DNA from 2 places in the Solibacillus sp. FSL W7-1472 genome. Region 1 is predicted to be linked to the other one. Evidence: a T-box and tRNA genes for the amino acid it is inferred to sense, from the RefSeq annotation. Region 1 holds a T-box; the other holds one or more tRNA genes.
The links. A T-box is a leader RNA that pairs with one kind of tRNA and senses whether it is charged. The one in region 1 lies ahead of MKY07_RS12945 (valine--tRNA ligase), so its partner is inferred to be a tRNA-Val.

Region 2: it has a tRNA-Val gene. The T-box ahead of MKY07_RS12945 (valine--tRNA ligase) is inferred to sense a tRNA for this amino acid. The anticodon was not compared.

Annotation. Positions count from the first base shown of each region.
Region 1 is NZ_CP150208.1:2,589,867-2,596,904, forward strand. It holds gene MKY07_RS12935 (folylpolyglutamate synthase/dihydrofolate synthase family protein) at 1-297, opposite strand, end outside; gene MKY07_RS12940 (folylpolyglutamate synthase/dihydrofolate synthase family protein) at 294-1,565, opposite strand; gene MKY07_RS12945 (valine--tRNA ligase) at 1,660-4,302, opposite strand; T-box leader at 4,360-4,725, opposite strand; gene MKY07_RS12950 (hypothetical protein) at 4,843-5,034, shown strand; gene MKY07_RS12955 (hypothetical protein) at 5,078-5,686, opposite strand; gene hemL (glutamate-1-semialdehyde 2,1-aminomutase) at 5,742-7,031, opposite strand; gene hemB (porphobilinogen synthase) at 7,033-7,038, opposite strand, start outside.
Region 2 is NZ_CP150208.1:2,897,636-2,904,673, reverse strand. It holds rRNA gene MKY07_RS14570 (23S ribosomal RNA) at 135-3,063, shown strand; rRNA gene rrf (5S ribosomal RNA) at 3,151-3,266, shown strand; tRNA gene MKY07_RS14560 (tRNA-Val) at 3,276-3,351, shown strand; tRNA gene MKY07_RS14555 (tRNA-Thr) at 3,361-3,436, shown strand; tRNA gene MKY07_RS14550 (tRNA-Lys) at 3,443-3,518, shown strand; tRNA gene MKY07_RS14545 (tRNA-Leu) at 3,535-3,619, shown strand; tRNA gene MKY07_RS14540 (tRNA-Gly) at 3,665-3,739, shown strand; tRNA gene MKY07_RS14535 (tRNA-Leu) at 3,746-3,834, shown strand; tRNA gene MKY07_RS14530 (tRNA-Arg) at 3,854-3,930, shown strand; tRNA gene MKY07_RS14525 (tRNA-Pro) at 3,939-4,015, shown strand; tRNA gene MKY07_RS14520 (tRNA-Ala) at 4,024-4,099, shown strand; tRNA gene MKY07_RS14515 (tRNA-Met) at 4,126-4,199, shown strand; tRNA gene MKY07_RS14510 (tRNA-Ile) at 4,207-4,283, shown strand; tRNA gene MKY07_RS14505 (tRNA-Ser) at 4,304-4,396, shown strand; tRNA gene MKY07_RS14500 (tRNA-Met) at 4,442-4,516, shown strand; tRNA gene MKY07_RS14495 (tRNA-Asp) at 4,520-4,595, shown strand; tRNA gene MKY07_RS14490 (tRNA-Phe) at 4,601-4,676, shown strand; tRNA gene MKY07_RS14485 (tRNA-Gly) at 4,680-4,753, shown strand; tRNA gene MKY07_RS14480 (tRNA-Ile) at 4,765-4,841, shown strand; tRNA gene MKY07_RS14475 (tRNA-Asn) at 4,851-4,926, shown strand; tRNA gene MKY07_RS14470 (tRNA-Ser) at 4,940-5,030, shown strand; tRNA gene MKY07_RS14465 (tRNA-Glu) at 5,033-5,104, shown strand; tRNA gene MKY07_RS14460 (tRNA-Val) at 6,169-6,244, shown strand; tRNA gene MKY07_RS14455 (tRNA-Thr) at 6,254-6,329, shown strand; tRNA gene MKY07_RS14450 (tRNA-Lys) at 6,336-6,411, shown strand; tRNA gene MKY07_RS14445 (tRNA-Leu) at 6,428-6,512, shown strand; tRNA gene MKY07_RS14440 (tRNA-Gly) at 6,558-6,632, shown strand; tRNA gene MKY07_RS14435 (tRNA-Leu) at 6,639-6,727, shown strand; tRNA gene MKY07_RS14430 (tRNA-Arg) at 6,747-6,823, shown strand; tRNA gene MKY07_RS14425 (tRNA-Pro) at 6,832-6,908, shown strand; tRNA gene MKY07_RS14420 (tRNA-Ala) at 6,917-6,992, shown strand; tRNA gene MKY07_RS14415 (tRNA-Met) at 7,019-7,038, shown strand, end outside.

The DNA.
Region 1 (7,038 bases):
CCGGTCCATCTGTTCATTTGTGATTGGACGGCCATCAATCTGTATTTGGTCATGAACATCCACAATGCAAGGTGACATGAATTTCCCGACCGATAACCCGTATTCCCGTGCCATCCCTTCAATGAAAGCCAATGTTGAACCTTTTCCGTTCGTTCCCGCTAGATGAACGGCATTCAGTTTTTTTTGAGGCTCACCTAACTTACGGAGCGCGAATTCAATTGCCTCCAAACCCGGCTTGATCGCTTGTTCACTTTCCACTTGCCAACGCTCTTTATATACTTCCAGTAATGGAATCATGAAATCCACTCTCTTTCTATAAATAGACGGCGCACTTCAGCGATAAAATATAAAGAGCCGGTAATAACGAGCACCTCGTCTTCAGCCAAATGATTCATTTCTTTTTCAATTAGCGCCTGCCAGTTTGAGTGCATAAACTTTTTTGAATGTGTGCTTTGCTCAAATAATTGCTTCGCTGTTGCTGCACGCGGCAGATCAATTTGTGTGAAGTGCATTTCAGATGCGACATCATCCATTAACTTTATACTTACTGCATGATCCTTGTCCTGTAATGCAGCATAGACAAACTTCACTTTATGCTTCGGCGCGGTATCTTTCAAAGTTTTAATGAGGGCAGTCGTCCCTTCCGAATTATGGGCACCGTCTAAAATGACATTATGGCGTACCCGTTCAAAACGCCCTTCCCACTTTGCATGCTGCAAGGCCAGTTTTACTTTTTGTGCATCAAACGATGAAAGGAATAAATCGGCTGCCGTAATGGCAAGCGCGGCATTCGCCTTTTGATGTTCCCCTGCCATCGCAAGTTCAATCTTGTCAATGCTGATATTGCCTCTGTAGTCAAAAAAAGCACCTTTTTGATTCTCTACATAAAAGTGTTCGCTTATCGTATAAATCGGTGCATGCTGTTGTGCTGCGGTTTGTTGAATTACCGCTAGCGCTTCCAGATTTTCTACTCCGACAACGACCGGCTTACCTTGCTTAATAATTCCGGCTTTTTCTGCGGCAATTTCCGCATACGTTTCCCCTAGCATATCTGTATGTTCAAGCGATATCGTAGTAATAACACTCACTTCCGGGGTCACAACATTTGTCGAGTCCAAACGTCCGCCAATCCCGGTTTCAAGCAAAGCGATATCCAATGATCGCTCCGAAAAGTATTTTAGGGCAAGTAATGTCATGAACTCAAAAAAGCTTGGAAACTTTCCGTCCAATTTATTTCCAACAACTTCCGCAATCTCGTTTGCAATACGTAAAAAGTCCTCATCGGGAATTTGCTGTTTATTGATCGTCACCCGTTCATTCGCACGCTCTAAATGCGGAGATATGAAGGCACCGACCGTTAAGCCATGCTCGATTAAAATCTCACGCGTTGCATTCAATGTTGAACCTTTTCCATTGGAACCTGCAAAATGAATGAATTTCGTTTTTTGTTCCGGATTGCCAAGTGCATCCAGGATAATCTTCGCCGACTGTAATGGTTCGCCTTTATATTGGCTTGCTTTTAACTTAAAAATAAAATTTGTGCACTGCTCCATCGTTTGAAACATTATGTTCTCTCCCTAATACGGCTAATATGTAATATATTTTATTATAGCTGAATTAAAAGAAAGAGGTACCATTATACGGTACCTCTCTTTGGCATTACATGTTTTTCAGTTCTGCAATGCGTTTTTCAACTGTTGCGAATTTTGCTTCATAATCCGCCAGTTTTTCGCGCTCTGTTGCTACTAATGCTTCCGGTGCTTTTGAAACGAATCGTTCATTTGATAACTTTCCAGAAACTAATTTTACTTCTTTAGCCCATTTGTCGAGTTCTTTTTCAAGACGTGCGATTTCTTCTTCAATATTGATTAAGCCTGCAAGTGGCATGAAGATTTCTGCGCCTGAAACTACTGCTGACATTGCTTGTGCTGGTGCTTCAAGATTCGCCCCGATTGTTAAGCCATCCGGGTTACAGAATTTTTCAATATAGCCTTTGTTCACTTCAAGCACTGCCGATGTTTGTTCATCTTTTGCTGAAATCGTCATCGGTACTTTTTTGCTCATTGGTGTATTCACTTCTGCACGAATATTACGTACTGAACGGATAATATCCATTAACAGCTGCATATCGCCTGCTTCTGCCGTAAAGTTGAATGCTGGGTTTACAGTCGGCCATGCAGCTACCGTAATAGACTCACCTTCATGTGGCAAGTGCTGCCAAATTTCTTCTGTTACGAATGGCATGAATGGGTGCAGTAAACGCATCGTATTGTCTAAAACGTACGCAAGAACTGAACGTGTCGTTAATTTAGCTGCTTCATCTTCACCATACAACGGCAATTTCGCCATTTCGATATACCACGAACAGAAGTCATCCCAGATAAAGTTGTAAAGTTCACGGCCTACTTCACCGAACTCGTATTTATCAGATAAAGTTGTTACACGGTCAATCGTTTCGTTCAAGCGTGAAAGAATCCATTTATCCGCTGTAGAAAGGTTGCCTGTTAAATCGATTTGTTCAAATGTTAGGCCTTCCATGTTCATCAATGCAAAACGAGAAGCATTCCAGATTTTATTTACGAAGTTCCATGTAGATTCTACTTTTTCTGTAGAGTAACGTAAATCTTGACCTGGAGATGAACCTGTTGCAAGGAAGTAACGCAATGAATCCGCACCATATTGGTCGATTACATCCATCGGGTCAACCCCGTTCCCAAGAGATTTAGACATTTTGCGTCCTTCAGCATCACGAACTAAACCATGGATTAAAACGTCTTTAAATGGACGCTCGCCTGTAAATTCTTTCCCTTGGAAAATCATGCGGCTTACCCAGAAGAAGATGATATCATAGCCCGTTACCAACGTATTTGTCGGGTAGTAGCGCTTGAACATTTCAGATTCTTCATTTGGCCAATCCATTGTAGAAAACGGCCATAAAGCAGATGAGAACCACGTATCAAGAACATCTTCGTCCTGTGTCCAATTCTCAGCATCTTCAGGTGCTTCTTTTCCTACATAAAGCTCGCCTGTTTCTTTGTTATACCAAGCTGGAATTTGATGACCCCACCATAATTGACGTGAAATACACCAGTCATGGATATTTTCCATCCAGCGGTTATATGTGTTTTCAAAACGATTTGGTACGAAGTTTACTTTTTCATTTTCATCTGCTTGCATTTTTAATGCTTCTTCAGCTAGTGGAGCCATTTTTACGAACCACTGCTTAGAAAGGTATGGTTCTACAACAGCATTCGTACGCTCTGAGTGGCCTACTTGGTGTACATGTGGCTCGATTTCTATTAATACGCCTGCCTCTTGCAAATCCGCAACAATTTGCTTACGGCATTCGAAACGATCCATACCCGCATATTTACCAGCTAAGTCATTCATTGTACCATCTTCGTTCATTACTAAAATACGTTCTAAGTTATGACGATTACCAACTTCAAAGTCGTTCGGGTCATGTGCTGGTGTCATTTTTACAACACCTGTACCGAATTCCATATCTACATAGTCATCTGCAACAATTGGAATTTCGCGACCTACGATAGGTAAAATGACAGTTTTCCCTACTAAGTGTGCATAGCGCTCATCTTCAGGGTGTACAGCTACACCAGAGTCACCTAGCATTGTCTCTGGACGAGTTGTTGCAACGCGTAGTTTACCTGAACCATCAGCAAGAGGGTATTCCATATGGTAGAATGCGCCTTCTACTTCTTTGTGAATTACTTCGATGTCTGAAAGGGCTGTTTTAGCAGCTGGGTCCCAGTTAATAATACGCTCACCACGGTAAATATAGCCTTTTTCGTATAATTTAACGAATACTTCTTTTACAGCATCCGATAAACCATCGTCGAGTGTGAAACGCTCTTTTGAATAGTCTAAGCCTAAACCTAATTTCGACCATTGTGCACGGATGTGAGAAGCGTATTCCTCTTTCCATTCCCATGTTTTTTCAAGGAACTTTTCACGGCCAAGATCATAGCGGGTAATACCTTCACCGCGCAATTTTTCTTCTACTTTCGCCTGTGTCGCAATACCCGCATGGTCCATACCCGGTAACCATAGTGCGTCATATCCTTGCATGCGTTTCATACGAATTAAAATATCTTGCAATGTTGTATCCCAAGCGTGGCCAAGGTGCAGCTTACCTGTTACGTTTGGCGGTGGGATAACGATAGAGTATGGTTCCTTATCGCTTGTTGGATCTGCTTCGAAAAATTTGCCTTTTAACCACCATTCATAGCGGCCGGCTTCAGTTTGCTGCGGATCGTATTTTGTTGGCATTGTAATTTCCGTCATGATGAATCTCTCCTTTGTCACCTTATTATTGGACATAAAAAAACTCCCTTCGTCTTAAAAAAGGACGAGGGAGTTAATTCGCGGTACCACCTTTATTTCCGAGCGGCTTAATTCAATCGTTCGCATTCTTCGTCTCCACTCGGCAATCCTCACGAACTATTTGTTCATTGTCGTTGCTTCGCTTCGTCGTTCCTTGACTGGCAAATGCATCTTTTCAGCATTTCCCCGTCATGCGCTCGCATAATTTCCTTAAGCTTTTCGGCACTTCATTCGATAACGGTGTTTAACCGGATCCTAGCTACTGTTGGTTCACTAAGTCAGCTCCTAGGCTACCTTCTGCATGGTTGATGGAGAAACTTTTCAGCTACCGTTTCCTCTCTTGCCATCGATCTCATACGTACTCTTCCTAATCTTCGCTTCAATTATATAGTTGCACTTTATTTTAAGCTGTTTTTAATGAAATATCAAGCACGAATGGCGAATATACTTTAACACGTTATCCGTTCTCTTCACATATACTATGCAAAAGGAGTCTGGACATTGCGAAAAAACTACAATCCATATTTATTGCCTCCATGGCTGAGAAAATTCCGTTTCTTTATGCGCCATTGTATTTTGCCGATTACGATTTTTCAGGCGATCCGAACGGTCTTGCTTCCGACAACGGGTGATATATTATTGCTGGCCCTTCTAATTTTATTTACTTACTTATTGCTCACAGATTTCATTTAACAAAAAAATGTTCCGTAAGCTTCAATTCTTACGGAACATTTATTTATTTTTTTATTTGTATTTGTACACGGCTATACGCATCGGCCAACTGTTCCAGGAAATCAAGCTCATGTGGAACGGTTTGGGCCAGCTGCGTTGATTCTACCTCTACTTCTGCTTCTACTTCTTTTTCCGCTTGAAGTCGGGGTTGTACTTCTTCTACAGGCTTTTGCTCCAAAACGATTTCTTCAACTGGTGCGGGCTTCTCAACTTCAGCTATTGCTTGTACTTTCTTTTCCACATCACAATGGACAGCCCAGCTGCATGAGCAGTAGCCATTATTTGGTTCTACTTTTATGTCATTTATGCGAAGTGAGACAGATTCAATATCATCGTTTGGAAAATCTACTGAAAAAGGCAGGGCATATTCGAAATAACCATGATCTTTTTCAATATCCATATGCTCGATATAAATACCTTCCTCCGTTTCATCCTCGCGTGCTACATGATCAAATTGAATATTTCCTTTTACTACATAAATTCCTCTTACTACGACGGAATCTTCATTAATTTCTTCATGCCATTTCGGTTCTACTACTATTTTAGAATTCTCTTGAACATTTCCTAATTGCTTTGGAAATGTAAATGTCTCTTTCATTTCCCACTGTTGCATAAAAAATCCCCTCCCTACGCTTACATTATGCATAGAAAGGGAATTTATGATTTAATTATCGTGCTAATTTTTCAAAGACATTATGGAATGCCTGAACCGTTTTTGCGATTTGTTCTTCCGTATGCGCTGTTGAAATAAATAGTCCTTCAAATTGTGAAGGTGGCAAGAAAATTCCTTCTTCAGCCATCAGTTTAAAGTATTCAGCAAATAGCTCTAAATCCGAACTTTTTGCCGAATCAAAATCAATTACATCTTCGTTTGTAAAGAAGAAACCAATCATCGACCCTGCACGATTCACTGTATGTGGAATATTGTATTTCGTCGCTGCTGCACGGAAACCTTCTTCCAACTGGTCTCCTAGCTTGCGGAAGTATTCATAAGAGTCTTTGTTTAAGCGGCTTAATGTTTCATAGCCGGCAGTCATAGCAAGTGGATTACCTGATAATGTGCCTGCTTGATAAATCGGGCCTGCCGGAGCGATTTTCTCCATAATTTCACGCTTTCCGCCAAATGCACCAACCGGTAAACCTCCGCCGATTACTTTCCCTAAACAAGTAAGGTCAGGCGTAATTCCGTAATATTCCTGGGCACAGCCATAGTCTACACGGAAGCCTGTCATTACTTCATCGAAAATTAAAACCGTTCCATTTTCTTCTGTCAGCTTACGCAACCCTTCCAGGAAACCTGGCTGTGGCGGAACAACACCCATATTGCCTGCAACCGGTTCTAAAATAACTGCCGCCAAATCAGCGCCGAATTTTTCGAATACTAATTTTGCTGATTCCAAGTCATTGTATGCAACCGTTAGTGTATTTTTGGCAATATCAGCCGGAACACCAGGTGAGTCAGGTAAACCAAGCGTCGCAACACCCGAACCCGCTTTTATAAGCAGCGAATCCCCATGACCGTGATATGAACCTTCAAATTTTAAAATTTTATCGCGTCCTGTAAATCCACGCGCTAAGCGAAGTGCAGACATTGTTGCTTCTGTTCCTGATGATACGAAACGAATCATTTCCATTGACGGCAAACGGTCCATTACAAGTTTCGCCAATTTGTTTTCGGAAACAGTTGGTGCACCAAATGATGCGCCTTTAGCTGCCTGATCCTGAATAGCCGAAACAACTTCCGGGTGTGCATGTCCTAAAATTAACGGACCCCACGATAGGACATAGTCAATATATTCATTGCCATCGATATCTTTAATAACTGCACCTTTGCCTGAATCCATAAATATCGGATCCAAGTTTACTGATTTAAATGCACGTACAGGAGAGTTTACTCCTCCTGGCATTAAATCAACCGCTTCTGTGAATGCTGCTTTTGACTTTTCATAACTACGCATATTATTT
Region 2 (7,038 bases), 310 kb from region 1:
CTTCGTTCTTTGAAAACTGGATAAAACGACATTGAAAGCAATAAATCAAATTTCTATTTTATAGATTTTTAAACAAGTCAAGCAATTGACGTGTAAACTTAAATCTTAGATCTCTGATCTAAGTGTTAACTTTTGGTTAAGTTAATAAGGGCGCACGGTGGATGCCTTGGCACTAGGAGTCGATGAAGGACGGCACTAACACCGATATGCCTCGGGGAGCTGTAAGTAAGCTTTGATCCGGGGATTTCCGAATGGGGGAACCCACTATCTTTAATCGGATAGTATCTTCACGTGAATTCATAGCGTGTTGAAGACAGACGCAGGGAACTGAAACATCTAAGTACCTGCAGGAACAGAAAGAAAATTCGATTCCCTGAGTAGCGGCGAGCGAAACGGGAAGAGCCCAAACCAAAGAGCTTGCTCTTTGGGGTTGTAGGACACTCTATACGGAGTTACAAAAGAATGAATTAGACGAAGCGACTTGGAAAGGTCCGCGAAACAAGGTAAAAGCCCTGTAGTCAAAAGTTCATTCCCTCCAGAGTGGATCCTGAGTACGGCGGAACACGTGAAATTCCGTCGGAATCCGGGAGGACCATCTCCCAAGGCTAAATACTACCTAGTGACCGATAGTGAACCAGTACCGTGAGGGAAAGGTGAAAAGCACCCCGGAAGGGGAGTGAAATAGATCCTGAAACCGTGTGCCTACAAGTAGTTAGAGCCCGTTAATGGGTGATAGCGTGCCTTTTGTAGAATGAACCGGCGAGTTACGATTACGTGCGAGGTTAAGTTGAGAAGACGGAGCCGCAGCGAAAGCGAGTCTGAATAGGGCGAATTAGTACGTGGTCGTAGACCCGAAACCAGGTGATCTACCCATGTCCAGGGTGAAGGTGAGGTAACACTCACTGGAGGCCCGAACCCACGCACGTTGAAAAGTGCGGGGATGAGGTGTGGGTAGCGGAGAAATTCCAATCGAACCTGGAGATAGCTGGTTCTCTCCGAAATAGCTTTAGGGCTAGCCTCGTGATTGAGAATACCGGAGGTAGAGCACTGTTTGGACTAGGGGGGCATCTCGCTTTACCGAATTCAGACAAACTCCGAATGCCGGATATTTATACACGGGAGTCAGACTGCGAGTGATAAGATCCGTAGTCAAGAGGGAAACAGCCCAGACCACCAGCTAAGGTCCCCAAGTAATCGTTAAGTGGAAAAGGATGTGGCGTTGCTTAGACAACCAGGATGTTGGCTTAGAAGCAGCCATCATTTAAAGAGTGCGTAATAGCTCACTGGTCGAGTGACGCTGCGCCGAAAATGTATCGGGGCTAAACGATTCACCGAAGCTGTGGATGCATACTTTGAGTATGCGTGGTAGGAGAGCGTTCTAACAGCGTTGAAGTCAGACCGGAAGGACTGGTGGAGCGGTTAGAAGTGAGAATGCCGGTATGAGTAGCGAAACATGGGTGAGAATCCCATGCACCGTATGACTAAGGTTTCCTGAGGAAGGCTCGTCCGCTCAGGGTTAGTCGGGACCTAAGCCGAGGCCGATAGGCGTAGGCGATGGACAACAGGTTGATATTCCTGTACCACCTCCTCACCGTTTGAGAAATGGGGGGACGCAGTAGGATAGGGTAAGCACGCCGTTGGTTGCGCGTGTTCAAGCAGTAAGGCGTGTATGTAGGCAAATCCGCATACTATAACGTTGAGCTGTGATGACGAGCTCGTATGAGCGAAGTTCCTGATTTCACACTGCCAAGAAAAGCCTCTATCGAGGTGAGAGGTGCCCGTACCGCAAACCGACACAGGTAGTCGAGGAGAGAATCCTAAGGTGTGCGAGAGAACTCTCGTTAAGGAACTCGGCAAAATGACCCCGTAACTTCGGGAGAAGGGGTGCTTCTTTGGGTGCATAGCCTAGAGAAGCCGCAGTGAATAGGCCCAGGCGACTGTTTAGCAAAAACACAGGTCTCTGCAAAACCGTAAGGTGACGTATAGGGGCTGACGCCTGCCCGGTGCTGGAAGGTTAAGAGGAGCGGTTAGCGCAAGCGAAGCTGTGAATTGAAGCCCCAGTAAACGGCGGCCGTAACTATAACGGTCCTAAGGTAGCGAAATTCCTTGTCGGGTAAGTTCCGACCCGCACGAAAGGCGTAACGATCTGGGCACTGTCTCAACGAGAGACTCGGTGAAATTATAGTACCTGTGAAGATGCAGGTTACCCGCGACAGGACGGAAAGACCCCGTGGAGCTTTACTGTAGCCTGATATTGAATTTTGGTACAACTTGTACAGGATAGGTAGGAGCCAGAGATCTCGGAGCGCCAGCTTCGAAGGAGGCGTCGGTGGGATACTACCCTGGTTGTATTGAACTTCTAACCCATGCCCCTTAGCGGGGTAGGAGACAGTGTCAGGCGGACAGTTTGACTGGGGCGGTCGCCTCCTAAAGAGTAACGGAGGCGCCCAAAGGTTCCCTCAGAATGGTTGGAAATCATTCGTAGAGTGTAAAGGCATAAGGGAGCTTGACTGCGAGACCTACAAGTCGAGCAGGGTCGAAAGACGGGCTTAGTGATCCGGTGGTTCCGCATGGAAGGGCCATCGCTCAACGGATAAAAGCTACCCCGGGGATAACAGGCTTATCTCCCCCAAGAGTCCACATCGACGGGGAGGTTTGGCACCTCGATGTCGGCTCATCGCATCCTGGGGCTGTAGTCGGTCCCAAGGGTTGGGCTGTTCGCCCATTAAAGCGGTACGCGAGCTGGGTTCAGAACGTCGTGAGACAGTTCGGTCCCTATCCGTCGTGGGCGTAGGAAATTTGAGAGGAGCTGTCCTTAGTACGAGAGGACCGGGATGGACATACCGCTGGTGTACCAGTTGTCTTGCCAAAGGCATCGCTGGGTAGCTATGTATGGACGGGATAAGTGCTGAAAGCATCTAAGCATGAAGCCCCCCTCAAGATGAGATTTCCCATTACGCAAGTAAGTAAGACCCCTGAAAGACGATCAGGTAGATAGGTTCGAGGTGGAAGTGCGGTGACGCATGCAGCTGACGAATACTAATCGGTCGAGGACTTAACCACATTTTATTGCACAAACTCAATGAAACGTTTATCCAGTTTTGAAAGAATGAAATTCTTTTATATAGGCTTATTTAAAGGCCACTATAGTGAAGTGATGATGGCAAAGAGGTCACACCCGTTCCCATACCGAACACGGAAGTTAAGCTCTTTAGCGCCGATGGTAGTTGGGGGCTTCCCCCTGTGAGAGTAGGACGTCGCTTCGCTAGAATATTGGAGGATTAGCTCAGCTGGGAGAGCACCTGCCTTACAAGCAGGGGGTCGGCGGTTCGAGCCCGTCATCCTCCACCATTTCTAAATGCCGGTGTAGCTCAGTTGGTAGAGCAACTGACTTGTAATCAGTAGGTCGAGGGTTCGACTCCTTTCGCCGGCACCATTTAGAGAGCCATTAGCTCAGTTGGTAGAGCATCTGACTTTTAATCAGAGGGTCGAAGGTTCGAGTCCTTCATGGCTCACCAGTTTATATACTGCTTAGCGGGTGTGGCGGAATTGGCAGACGCACTAGACTTAGGATCTAGCGCCGCAAGGCGTGGGGGTTCGACTCCCTTCACCCGCACCATTTAATTTCATATTACTGTCAGAGTAAAAATATCTTAAGCATTTTGCGGAAGTAGTTCAGTGGTAGAACACCACCTTGCCAAGGTGGGGGTCGCGAGTTCGAACCTCGTCTTCCGCTCCAAAAAATGCCGGGGTGGCGGAACTGGCAGACGCACAGGACTTAAAATCCTGCGGTGAGTGATCACCGTGCCGGTTCGATTCCGGCCCTCGGCACCATCTTTTAAATAAACAATATGCGCCCGTAGCTCAATTGGATAGAGCGTCTGACTACGGATCAGAAGGTTGTGGGTTCGACTCCTGCCGGGCGCGCCATATTATTTCGGAATGTAGCTCAGCTTGGTAGAGCACTTGGTTTGGGACCAAGGGGTCGTAGGTTCGAATCCTGTCATTCCGACCATCATTTATGGGGCCTTAGCTCAGCTGGGAGAGCGCCTGCCTTGCACGCAGGAGGTCAGCGGTTCGATCCCGCTAGGCTCCACCATAATTTGTAACCAAAATAAAGATCCTGGCGGTGTAGCTCAGTTGGCTAGAGCACTCGGTTCATACCCGAAAGGTCGTGGGTTCGACTCCCTCTGCCGCCATCTTAAAGGACCTTTAGCTCAGTTGGTTAGAGCAGACGGCTCATAACCGTCCGGTCACAGGTTCGAGTCCTGTAAGGTCCACCAGTTAACGTATTAAATATAACGGAGGTATACCCAAGTCTGGCTGAAGGGATCGGTCTTGAAAACCGACAGGCGGGTAACACCGCGCGGGGGTTCGAATCCCTCTACCTCCTCCATTTTTACAAACTGGGTACTTAAAACAGGTTCAAACATAATATTATCGCGGGGTGGAGCAGTGGTAGCTCGTCGGGCTCATAACCCGAAGGTCGCAGGTTCAAGTCCTGCCCCCGCAACCAAATGGTCCCGTGGTGTAGCGGTTAACATGCCTGCCTGTCACGCAGGAGATCGCCGGTTCGATCCCGGTCGGGACCGCCATTTGTGGGTTTGTAGCTCAGTTGGTAGAGCATTAGATTGAAGCTCTAAGTGTCGGCGGTTCGATTCCGTCCAAACCCACCATATGCGGGTGTAGTTTAGTGGTAAAACCTCAGCCTTCCAAGCTGATGTTGTCGGTTCGATTCCGATCACCCGCTCCAGTTTTTAAATAGGGCCTATAGCTCAGCTGGTTAGAGCGCACGCCTGATAAGCGTGAGGTCGATGGTTCGAGTCCATTTAGGCCCACCATAGTATTATTCCGAAGTAGCTCAGTTGGTAGAGCATCCGGCTGTTAACCGGCAGGTCGCAGGTTCGAGTCCTGCCTTCGGAGCCATTTTTCTATTTTTGGGGACATACTCAAGAGGCTGAAGAGGCGCCCCTGCTAAGGGTGTAGGTCGCGTAAGCGGCGCGAGGGTTCAAATCCCTCTGTCTCCGCCATCGGCCCGTTGGTCAAGTGGTTAAGACACCGCCCTTTCACGGCGGTAACACGGGTTCGAATCCCGTACGGGTCATACATAGGAAGACGAAAAACGCTAAGTACTTATTACAATGTACTTGGCGTTTTTTTGTTGCGGTAAAAGCTCTCTTAAGATAATAAACAATGCTGCTAAATTTAAGGGATGAAATTTCTTACACAATATTATGCTGTTTTATAATAAAGATAAAAAAACTGTGTTGAAATATTTTTATTCAATTAACCCACAAACGGAATCTACTTTAAGATTATATTGTTTTATTGATACTGCGTGAAAAAGCACATCCTCGATCACTATGTTGAAGGGAACATGGATTAAGGGAGAACAAGATAGTAGGCAGGAGCGAAAAAGAAAGCAGAGATTTTCCGGTTATTTAATGAAGGTCGATTGTGAGCATGCAAGAAGTTTAGTTGACACTATGTTAGAGGGCTTTTTAATCGGATTTCCCATCATTAATTCAAATAGAGGTATCAAATCCCCGGTTCATTAAAGAACATGGTAAAAAGCAATTTAAAGGTGAAATAACAAGGATTTAACGGCCGAATCGTGGAATCCCAATAAGGCTGCGGTATGCATCAAAATCATTTAATGAAATAGCGCAATTCTAAGCGTATTTAAACACGGAAATAATTATTATAGAATAATAAAAATGATGAAAATAACATAAAGATAAAGACTATATTGAGAAACCAATAGGTGGAAATAAATAAAATGTACATTATATCAATACTTAAAAAAAATAATGATAAAAGTACGGACATTTTCTTGACAGCTTCAGTATATAAAATGTATAAATAAGTAGTCGTATATTCTAAAACACTTGATATTTATAAGTAATATTAATAATTATATCAGAATGATTTATAAATATTAAAAACAAGCCTTGATAAAATTAGACAAACATATTAGAATTTCGTTATACTAAGTAAACGTTTTCATGAGCAATCTCAGTTGGTTCATGGAAAAAATAGAAAATAATTTATTTTTTAAAAATAATTTCAAAAAAGGTATTGCATTATAAAAAAAGTAATGATAATATAAATCTTGTCCTTAAGAGATAGGACATGCGGTTACGAAAGTGTAATCAGCAAATACCCATTGGAGGATTAGCTCAGCTGGGAGAGCACCTGCCTTACAAGCAGGGGGTCGGCGGTTCGAGCCCGTCATCCTCCACCATTTCTAAATGCCGGTGTAGCTCAGTTGGTAGAGCAACTGACTTGTAATCAGTAGGTCGAGGGTTCGACTCCTTTCGCCGGCACCATTTAGAGAGCCATTAGCTCAGTTGGTAGAGCATCTGACTTTTAATCAGAGGGTCGAAGGTTCGAGTCCTTCATGGCTCACCAGTTTATATACTGCTTAGCGGGTGTGGCGGAATTGGCAGACGCACTAGACTTAGGATCTAGCGCCGCAAGGCGTGGGGGTTCGACTCCCTTCACCCGCACCATTTAATTTCATATTACTGTCAGAGTAAAAATATCTTAAGCATTTTGCGGAAGTAGTTCAGTGGTAGAACACCACCTTGCCAAGGTGGGGGTCGCGAGTTCGAACCTCGTCTTCCGCTCCAAAAAATGCCGGGGTGGCGGAACTGGCAGACGCACAGGACTTAAAATCCTGCGGTGAGTGATCACCGTGCCGGTTCGATTCCGGCCCTCGGCACCATCTTTTAAATAAACAATATGCGCCCGTAGCTCAATTGGATAGAGCGTCTGACTACGGATCAGAAGGTTGTGGGTTCGACTCCTGCCGGGCGCGCCATATTATTTCGGAATGTAGCTCAGCTTGGTAGAGCACTTGGTTTGGGACCAAGGGGTCGTAGGTTCGAATCCTGTCATTCCGACCATCATTTATGGGGCCTTAGCTCAGCTGGGAGAGCGCCTGCCTTGCACGCAGGAGGTCAGCGGTTCGATCCCGCTAGGCTCCACCATAATTTGTAACCAAAATAAAGATCCTGGCGGTGTAGCTCAGTTGGC